Regions from separate parts of the Sphingobium sp. LMC3-1-1.1 genome, predicted to be linked through region 1. Evidence: predicted binding sites of a transcription regulator. Region 1 holds the regulator's gene; each other region holds the start of a gene.
What was found. Region 1 encodes LexA, which represses DNA repair genes until DNA is damaged. Its sites were predicted from a motif close to GTTCCNCNCTTGTTCT; they were not measured.
Positions count from the first base shown of each region.

Region 2: a site for LexA is predicted at 1,330-1,345, ahead of MRBLMC3_RS02700 (ATP-dependent helicase). Genes of this name have one in related genera too.
Region 3: a site for LexA is predicted at 1,726-1,741, ahead of MRBLMC3_RS05575 (ImuA family protein). Genes of this name have one in related genera too.

Region 1 covers NZ_JBEGHQ010000023.1:556,420-559,692, reverse strand. The annotation lists gene glp (gephyrin-like molybdotransferase Glp) at 1-625, shown strand, start outside; gene MRBLMC3_RS16005 (hypothetical protein) at 687-845, opposite strand; gene lexA (transcriptional repressor LexA) at 1,000-1,686, shown strand; partial or broken gene MRBLMC3_RS15995 (ComEC/Rec2 family competence protein) at 1,677-2,885, opposite strand; gene MRBLMC3_RS15990 (hypothetical protein) at 2,815-3,234, shown strand.
Region 2 covers NZ_JBEGHQ010000001.1:546,486-549,758, forward strand. The annotation lists gene MRBLMC3_RS02700 (ATP-dependent helicase) at 1-1,260, opposite strand, end outside; gene MRBLMC3_RS02705 (GFA family protein) at 1,364-1,759, shown strand; gene MRBLMC3_RS02710 (Fe-S oxidoreductase) at 1,908-2,372, shown strand; gene MRBLMC3_RS02715 (RrF2 family transcriptional regulator) at 2,353-2,805, opposite strand; gene MRBLMC3_RS02720 (globin domain-containing protein) at 2,915-3,273, shown strand, end outside.
Region 3 covers NZ_JBEGHQ010000001.1:1,116,909-1,120,181, forward strand. The annotation lists gene MRBLMC3_RS05570 (Y-family DNA polymerase) at 1-933, opposite strand, end outside; gene MRBLMC3_RS05575 (ImuA family protein) at 830-1,720, opposite strand; gene MRBLMC3_RS05580 (Na+/H+ antiporter) at 1,877-3,273, opposite strand, start outside.

The DNA of each region.
Region 1 (3,273 bases):
GTCGACGCAGCCAGGCCAGCTTCCGTCATCTAACGCACCCATGCTGGCGGCCCTGCTTGCGAGCCTCCCCTGCGACATCATCGACCTGGGGATCGTGCGAGATGACCTGCCCGGCATGGCCCAGGCCTTTGCTCGCGCCGCCGATGCCGATGCCGACATCATCGTTTCGACCGGCGGCGCGTCGGTCGGCGACCATGATGTCGTCCGTCCAGCCTTCGCCCAGGCTGGCGGCTCGCTCGATTTCTGGAAAATTCGCATGCGGCCGGGCAAGCCGCTGATGGCAGGGACATTGGATTCCGCCATCTTCCTGGGCCTGCCCGGCAATCCGGTATCAGCCTTCGTAACCGCGACGCTGTTCCTGCTGCCGCTGGTCCGCCACATGATGGGCGCGGCATCGCCCCTGCCGCGCACCGCGGTCGCGACATTGGCAGCGCCACTACCCGCCACGGGGGAACGGGACGACTATCTTCGCGCCTTCCGCACTGAAGCCGGCATCGTTTCGGTGACGTCGCAGGATAGCGCCGCCACCGCCGCCCTGGCCATGTCGGACTGCCTCATCCTGCGCCCCGGAGGCTCCGCTCCGGCGGCGGCAGGCGATCCCGTCACGGTGCTTCCCCTTGCCTAAGGCCCTTGCATAAGGAAAGGGGCCGCCACGCGACCCCTCCCAGTGCAAAGCTGATGATTGTTCAGCGCTGCTGCTTGCCGGGCGACTTGTCCTGACGGCGCTCATCACCCATTTGGCCCTGCTGGTCTTCCTGCTGTTGCTGGCGTCCGCCCTGATTGGCACGGTCGCCGCCCTGCTGATCGCGACGTTGATCGCCGCCCTGGTTGTTCTGGTTGGCCATCTTACTCTCCTATTCACCTTCTTCGGGGAAGGCACGCTTGAAAACGGCCCGGCTGCTCGCGCGTTCCCATAAACGCGGCGAACCGTTAGGCGCTTGACTTGCCCCGTTCCGTTTCCTATGCGTTCCCTATCCGTTCCAAAGAAGGGCAGGCGAAATGTTGACACCCAAGCAACAGGAATTGCTGAGCTTCATCCAGATCCGGCTGGAAGAGGGAGGCGTATCTCCTTCTTTCGAGGAGATGAAGGAAGCGCTGGACCTGCGGTCGAAATCCGGCATCCATCGCCTGATCAATGCGCTGGAGGAGCGCGGCTTCATCCGCCGCCTGCCCAATCGTGCCCGCGCTCTTGAAGTGCTCAAGCTGCCCGATGCCATGCATCGCGCGCCCAGGCTGGTCGTTCCTGCCAAGGCGCCGGTGACAACTGCTCCTGCCTTGAGCAAACCACCGATCGTCGCCAATGACATATTGGAGATTCCCCTGCATGGCCGCATCGCGGCCGGTGTTCCGATAGAGGCATTGGAGGGACAGAATATGCTCTCCGTACCCGCGGCACTGCTTGGGACCGGGGATCATTATGCGCTGGAAGTCGCAGGGGACTCCATGGTCGAGGCAGGCATACTCGACGGCGACTTCGCGCTTATCCAGCGCACCGAAGTCGCGCGGGAGGGGCAGATTGTCGTCGCTCTGATCGATGAAAATGAAGCGACGCTCAAATATTTCCGGCGAGAAGGGCCCAAAGTCAGACTCGATCCTGCCAATAGTGCCTATGAACCGCAGATCTACGACCCGCGTCAGGTTCGCATTCAGGGCAAGTTGGCCGGACTGCTGCGACGCTATAACTGACCGCGTACGGACCGGCGCGGCCAAGGGGAAGGTCGCGCAATCCACGGATGCCCGTCGTTCCGCATTTTCGCGCTGCGCACGCTACCATGGTCCAGATCGATGGCCAGCCCCCCGGTCTGAGCGAGGAATCGTCTGTCCACCTTCAACCAGCGAGGTCGGCAGGCGCCCGGCAGTCTACGGTCACTGACGACGATATCGGCATTGGCGCAATCCCGCGCCAATATCGCATGGTCGATATTTACATTGCTTCGGGTGAGCAAAATGTTCCACTTCCGTCCCCCGCCCATCAGGCGGACGGCGCAGAGATCAAGCGAACAACGTGCCTGGGGCAACGCCGGCAATGCTTCCAACGCGCCACCGTAACCAGCGCTTTCCGCCAGCATGTCGCGTGTGTAACTTCCAGCCCGTGCCCGCAATATCGCCATGCCACTTGCGGTGCGAACCGCGACGTGGCGGCCATCGCTGCTGATCAATATGCCAGGCATCGGGGTTGCGAGGATCATGGTCACGCCTGCGGCAACGGGCATCAGGCCCGCCCAGCGCCAGTGACTCCGCCATAGGAGGCACCACAGCATGCCGAGCATCACGAGGCCGAAAACAGCGCCGGATTGGGCGGGCGTCAGCATCACTGCCCATGGGCTGGATGCTACGCCATGGGCCACCAGCAGCAGCAGGTCCAGCGCCCGCGCAGCAAGCCACCAGAAGGGCGCGCCCCACCCGCCCAGATCGAACAGCAAGGCCAGCGCTTCCAGCGGCATGACGACCAGAGTGGTAAGGGGTATGGCGACCAGATTGGCGACCGATCCCAGCATGCCCGCCTTGTGAAAATGGAACAGAGCGATCGGCGCGAGGACCAGTTCGACCACCAGACCCGTAAGCAACATGCCCGCAAGACTGCGCCCCAGCCGGCGCCATGCCGCCTCGTCGCGCGCGGCTGCAAAGCGTCGGAAAGCGGGATGCTCGCCCAGTGAAACCAGAGCGACCACGGCGGCGAAACTCATCTGGAAACTCGGTCCCATCAACGCTTCGGGCCATATGGCGAGCACCACCAGCGCACCGGCCGCGACCAGGCGGAGGGTGATCGCATCCCGCCCCGTCGCCAGTCCTCCGAGCACCAGCAGGGCAGCGATGCAGGACCGCACGGTCGGCACTTCGGCGCCGGTAGGCAAGTTATGGTTAACACCAGTGGCTACAAGACCACAAAGTCAGGTCTGGCACCGTGTCCGTGTTCTGTGGCAAACACAGGCCATGTGGAGCCTTACACAGAAAGTCACATTCGATCCCAAAAGCGGACGACCAGAAGCGCCTCTATACTGGCGCCTCACGACCTTCTGCGTCATCGCAGCGTGGGTGCTGGCGCTCATATTATTCTTTTATACGGCGCTTGCGATCCGCGATGGGGCACCTGATTTAGCAGCCACTTGCGCCCTAATGGCAATCGCCATGCTGGTCATCGTCCACTGGCGCAAAAGGCAAATTCGTCAAGAGCAGCGTAAGTTCGACCAGCTTGTGGCCGATTACGAAAAGGCCATTTCAAACCCGACATAGCCAGCAGCGCCAAACTGACAGGCCAGGAGCCAATTAAGT
Region 2 (3,273 bases), on a different contig from region 1:
GATCCGTTCGAAGGCCAGATCATCGGCAGGCTGGTTGACCAGGCGAAGATAGGCAAGCGCGTCGCGAATCTCGGCACGTTCATAGAAGCGGAAGCCGCCGACGATGCGATAGGGCAGGCCGATCTGTATGAAGCGGTCTTCGAACTCGCGAGTCTGGTGCTGGGCGCGGACGAGGATGGCGACCTCGTCCAGCGACCCGCCTCCGCGCTCTATCGATTCGATTTCTTCGCCTACGCGCCGCGCTTCCTCCGGTCCGTCCCATACGCCGATGACCCGGACCTTTTCGCCCACGTCGATGTCCGTCCAGAGCGTCTTTCCCAGGCGATTGCCATTTTCCGCGATGACCCCTGAGGCAGCGCCCAATATATGGGGTGTCGATCGGTAATTCTGTTCCAGCCTGACGATCTTCGCGCCCGGAAAATCCCTTTCGAACCGAAGGATATTGGCGACTTCCGCGCCGCGCCATGAATAGATGGACTGGTCGTCATCGCCCACGCAGCAGATATTCTTGCGCGTCTGCGCCAGCAGGCGGAGCCAGAGATATTGGCTGGAGTTGGTGTCCTGATATTCGTCCACCATGATGTAGCGGAAACGCTGCTGATAGCTTTCCAGAACGTCGCGGTGGCGTTTCAGAATCGTCAGAACATGCAGCAGCAAGTCCCCGAAATCGCAGGCATTCACATCGCGCAGGCGCGCCTGGTAGGCGGCGTAGAGCTTCTGCCCCTTTCCGTTGGCATAGCCCTCGCTCTCGCCGGCGCCGATTTCCTCCGGGGTCAGGCCCTTGTTCTTCCACTGGTCGATAAGGCCGGCGAGCTGGCGGGCGGGCCAGCGCTTCTCATCGATACCCTCGGCCTGGATGAGTTGCTTCATCAGGCGAAGCTGATCGTCCGTGTCGAGGATGGTGAAATTGGATTGCAGGCCGACCAGTTCGGCATGGCGGCGCAGCATCTTTGCGGCGATCGCGTGGAACGTGCCGAGCCACGGCATGCCCTCTATTGCGGGGCCGATCATGCGACCGACCCGTTCCCGCATTTCCCGCGCCGCCTTGTTGGTGAAGGTGACAGCGAGGATTTCGGAGGGATAGGCCTGCCTGGTGGCGATCAGATGGGCGAGGCGGGCGGTGAGCGCCGCCGTCTTGCCCGTGCCTGCGCCGGCGAGGACCAGCACCGGCCCCTCGGTCGTGAGCACGGCTTCCCGCTGGGGTTCGTTCAGCCCCTGAAGATAGGGGGGATCATCGGGCGAGGGAGCGGGCAGGGTCATGAGCTGTCAACTAGGATGCTGGGCGGGAAGCGGCAAGAGCGGGCCCCTTGCGCTACCGTTCCTTCTATGAGAACAAAAGGCGAATCATGCAAGGAGAAAGGCCATGGTCTCTGGGCGATGCCAATGTGGGGCTATCCAGTATGAAGCGCGGGGGGAACCAGTCCATAGCGCGCTGTGCCATTGTTCGGATTGCCGGAAAAGCGCCGGAGCGCCGATGGTCGGCTGGGCTCTGTTTCGCGAAGATATGGTGACTGTGACGGGCAAAGCCGTGAGCTACCAGTCCTCCGAAAATGTGACGCGGGAATTTTGCGGAACCTGCGGCACGGGGTTGTTCTATCGCAACTCTGCTTTCTTTCCGGGGATGGTCGACATCCAGACGGCAACGCTGGACGACCAGTCCGTTCTGCCGCCCACCATCCATGTGCAATTCGCCGAGGCTGCGCCGTGGATGGCGGGTGCGCATGAATTGCCCAAGTTCGAACGCTATCCGGAGCATTGAGGCCCCACCGGGGAGCGTCATTGGGGCATCGTCTGACGGCGCGATCGCAACGGTTCGTCGCCATCGCAGGAACGCAGGCGTAATGCATCCGGTTCTTTGTCCAGCCCGAATGGCAGAACGGGGTGAGAACAAGGAAAGGATGATCCCGATGAAATCGATCCTGTTGGCTGGTGCGGCCATGCTGGCCTTTTGCACTGGCGTCACTGGTATGGCGATCGCGCAGGACATGCCTGCTTCGACGCAGCCGCCAGCGACCGGTGCGCCGCCTCCGCCCGAACAGGGCGCGACGCCTGCCACACCCGCCACGCCGGCCGACCCCGGAGCGGCTTCCGCCAGTCCGGCGACACCGGCTACACCGCCGCCCGCCGCTGATCCCAATGCTGGCCAGCCGATGGGTGCCGTGCCTCCTGAGACGGGCATGCAGCCGGCGCCCGCCGGCGTGCCGCATGATCCCTCCGCTCCGGTCGGCACGTCTGCCAACCCCGCTACGGTCGGCGGCAACATGACTCCTCCGCCAACTGAACAGAAGGATTATCCGCTGTGCAGCAAGACCGTGCAGGATAGCTGCATCAACAGAAGCGAAGCGCCCAAATCTATGCGCAAGCGGCGCTGACGGCTTTCGGGCCGGGCAGGGCGGCGATGATGGCCGCAAGCCCGGCCCGGTCCCGCGCCGCATCGGCAAGGCTATGCTGGTCGAGCACAGACAGGAAGGCTGTGGTGGCGGCCCGCAATATGCCCGACAGGCCACAGGCCTGACGTAGCGCGCAACCCTCACAGTCGGCCATTTTCATGTCAGGCTCGCTATGGCGGACGACTTCGCCCAGGCCGATAGTCTCTGCCGGACGCGCCAGGGTGAAGCCTCCGCCACGTCCCCTCTGGGTCTTCAGAAAGCTGCCTTGGGCGAGATGATGCACCACCTTCATCAGATGGTTGCGGGACAGGCCGTAGGCGTCAGCGATCTCCGGGATGGTGGCGCGGCCGCCTGGTGCGACCGCGAGATGGATGAGAACGCGCAGGGCATAGTCGGTGTGGCGGGTCAACTGCATGGCATCCACGCTTATAGGCCATAGGACGGGTCTTGAACATATATCCTGTTTACATCTTAAAACATGCATAGTAGATGCACCTTTGTAACTGCTCGACAAAGGTGCATCCATGACCCAATTGACCAACGACACCATTGCCATCGTGAAAGCGACTGCCCCTGCCTTGCGCAAGCATGGCGTGGAGATCACGACGGCCATGTACGCCCGTCTGTTCATGGATGCGTCGATCAGGGATATGTTCGATCAGGCGGCGCAGGAAAGCGGGGAGCAGCCCAAGCGGCTGGCTGCGGCGATCCTGGGCTATGCCGAGAATATCGACAGGTTGCAGGCTCTGGACGGCGCCGTCGCGCGGATGGTGCAGCGCCATGTCGAAACGGGGGTCAAGGCGGAACATTACCCCAAGGTGGCCGAAGCGCTGCTGCCCGCCATCCGCGATGTGCTGGGCGAGGAGGTGGCGACCGATGCCGT
Region 3 (3,273 bases), on a different contig from region 1:
GCCCGTTTCCACCCGCAATGGAAAGGCAAGGCCATCGCTGCGAAAGAACAGCGTCTCGAAGCGCCGCCCCCCCTGGCCGCGTTCGCTGAGGCGATCCCCCGCCTCGGCCGCCATCTCCTCCAGCGTCCTGAGGGCAAAGGCGGTGCTGCCCATGGGTTCGGCAAAACGGCGCTCGATCCGGATCGCCGGGCGCAACTGCCGGGGCGCGAGCGGCCGCCGGCCAAGGCCGAGCAGGTTATTCAGCACATCCACAGCCTCCTCGCCGAAGCGCGACGCCAGCACCGCCGCCGGTCGCGCTGCCAGATCGCCCACGGTACGAAGCCCCGCACGACGCAGCGCCACCGCGCTTCCCTCCTCCAGCCGCAATGCCTCCACCGGCAGGCGTCGCAGCGCCGCATCCTCATCCGCCGTCGCCCCGACCGGAAAACGGCACAGGGCGTGCGCACCCTCCGCCGTTCCGGCAAGGGCATGACGCACCCGCATGCCATGGCGCTCCAGCCGTTCTGTCGCTTCGCGCGCCAACATCTCCTCGCCGCCCCAGAGATGCGCACAGCCGGTAATGTCGAGCATCAGGCCGAAGGGCGAATCCAGCGCCGCCACCGGCGTATAGCGGGCGCAACCGTCGCACAGCCGCTCCAGCCAATCCTGATCGCCATGGGGATCGGCATCGAACACGCGCAGATCGGGCTCGCGCGCACGCGCATCGGCCAGCGTCATGCCGGGCGTCAGGCCCAGTGCCAGGGCATCCGCGTCGAGCGTCGCGAGCCGCATCGCGCCGCGCACCTGCTCGACGACGACGCCCGGCCCTTCGCCCTGCGCCGTCCAGAGATCAGGCCGCGCGATCCGCAGCCGGTCGATCGGCAGGAACGGGAACCACAGCGCCAGATAGCGGCGCCTGCCGATCTCGTCCTGCGCCGTTCTTTCCGCCTGCATCCTGCCCGCTGCCATTCCGTTCCCAGGCATCCTGTTCCCAAGCGCCCTTTCCAAGGTCATGGCGTTCATCGCGCCCACCTCCACTCTGTTCAAACATGCCCAGGCCATTGTCCCAGACCAGCCGCCAGCCAAGCCCATCCCGCCCCGCCCGCCGCCGCATCAGATACAGGTCGAAGGCGCTTCTGCCCGGCCCGCCTCCCGGCAAGGTCGGTGAGGGCGCCGCCGCCACGCGCCAGCGCGTGTCCGCTGCGCTGGGCACTGGGTCGCCGCCCACGCGCAGCATGAAGGCCGTGACGCCGGATGCCTCCGCCGCCAGCGCCAGCCGTCGGCTGGCCGTCAGGTCGAGCAAGGGCGCCGGACCGCGCAATTCCACCACCAGCGATCCCAAGGCGGGGCAACGCAGCGCATCGACCGCCGCCCGCAACAGCATGGCATCATCAACCATCACCCCGATCAGCAGCCGCGACGGATCAATGCCCAATGCCGCCAATCCGGGGCCATAGAGCATCCCTCCGGCTCGACCGGCCGCCGCCGTGCGCAGCCAGAGCAAAGGCGCTTCTCCTGCCGCCAACCTCGCGAGGATGGAGGCCAGGCCTGCCGCCGCCGCCATTTCCTCCGTCGCGGCGAAGAATTCATGCACCCGGCCCCGCGCCAAACCTCCATCCAGCGCCTGGTCGAGCGGGGCATATCCAGTTTCCACGCGCGCATGCGGCTGCGCGGCTGGAACGCTCTCCAGCGATGCGATATGCCGCCTGAGGGCAGCAAGGGTCTTCACCGACTCAGCCATATAATGTTCCCTATTTGTTCTTTTCGTCCCGATGACGCGTCCTGTCAATCGGGCGCGCAAGGGACGAGCCGGAAAGATGCGGGCGAGGGACGATGCAGCCGCGCGGCGCTTATGGGAATGTGCCCGCCCTATGCCATGAGGCCAGGTGCCGGCAGGTCATGCCTTGGCCGAAAGAGCGCTCAGTTCCTCCAGGTCCAGGTCGCGCTCCAGTTCCTGAAGCGTCTTTTCGTCAATCTCTCCGGTCCGGTGGAGGCGCAGCAATTCCGCCCGACCCGCGGCGATCGCCTTCAGCACCAGATCGAAATGAGCGTGGAGCATCTCCGAAAACTGTTCCTCCTGCCCGGCATAGTCGGCCGACAATTCGGCATGGCGCCGATACCGTTCGAGCAGCCTTGGATGAAGCAGCGTGCCCTCCGCATCATAGGCGTGCCGCTCCACGACACCGACCTGCGCCTGTGCCATGGCGGCTTCGGCCTCGCTCATCGTCATGCGCGGGCGGTCGCTTTCCGGTTCCTCCAGCTTCACCAGCCGGATCACGGCGCCCAGCGTCGTTCCCTGCAGCAGCACGGTGCCGATGATGACAGCGAAAGACGCCGTCAGGATGAAGTCGCGGCCGGGGAAGTCCGCCGGGACGCTGAGCGCCACGGCCAGCGTCACCACCCCGCGCATCCCCGCCCAGCTCAATATGGTGGCCGCCCGGAACCCCATAGGGCGATAACCGCACAGGCCGGTCGCCCTCAGCCCGGCGATCACCGCGTCCGATCCGAAAACCCAGAGGAAACGGGCGACGGTCAGTGCCGCCAGGATCGCCAGGACAGGCAATGCCATCTCGTCCAGCACCACCCCGAAACCGCCGACGCGTTCGATCACGTCGCGCAGCGACGATCCGATGAGGAGGAACACAAAGGCCTCCATCAGGAAGATCATCACCGCCCAGAAGGCCGTGCCGTTCATCCTGACCATGGCAGGGAAGACGACATGCTGGTACCAGCCGCAGATAAGGCCGGTGGTGACGGTCGCGATCACGCCCGAGACATGGATGGATTCCGCCAGCAGATAGGATGCCCATGGCGCCAGCAGCGAGGAAGCGATCATCAGATATTTGTCGTCCAGCCGCTTGACCGCCAGCACCCAGAGCGCACCGACGGCGATGCCGATCAGCGCGCCGCCCGCGGCCAGGATGACGAAGCTCTGCAAGGCGTCGACCATGCTGAAGGCGCCAGTGGCTACCGCAGCTATGGCAAAGCGGAAGAGCACCAGCCCCGTGGCGTCGTTGAACAGGCTTTCCCCTTCCAGCAGGATGGAGAGGCGACGGGGCAAATGGACACGCTGCAACACGGCGCGGGCGGACACGGCGTCAGGCGGCGAGACAATGGCGCCCAGGGCCGCGCAGGCTGCCCAGGGCAGGCCCGGCACCAGCCAGTGCGCAACCACGGCCACGACGACCGTGGTGAAGACCACCGCCCCCAGGGCAAGCGCCATTATGCCGAACATATGCCGCCGAAGGTGCCGCAGCGCGATGAACCAGGCGCCATCCATCAACAGCGGCGGCA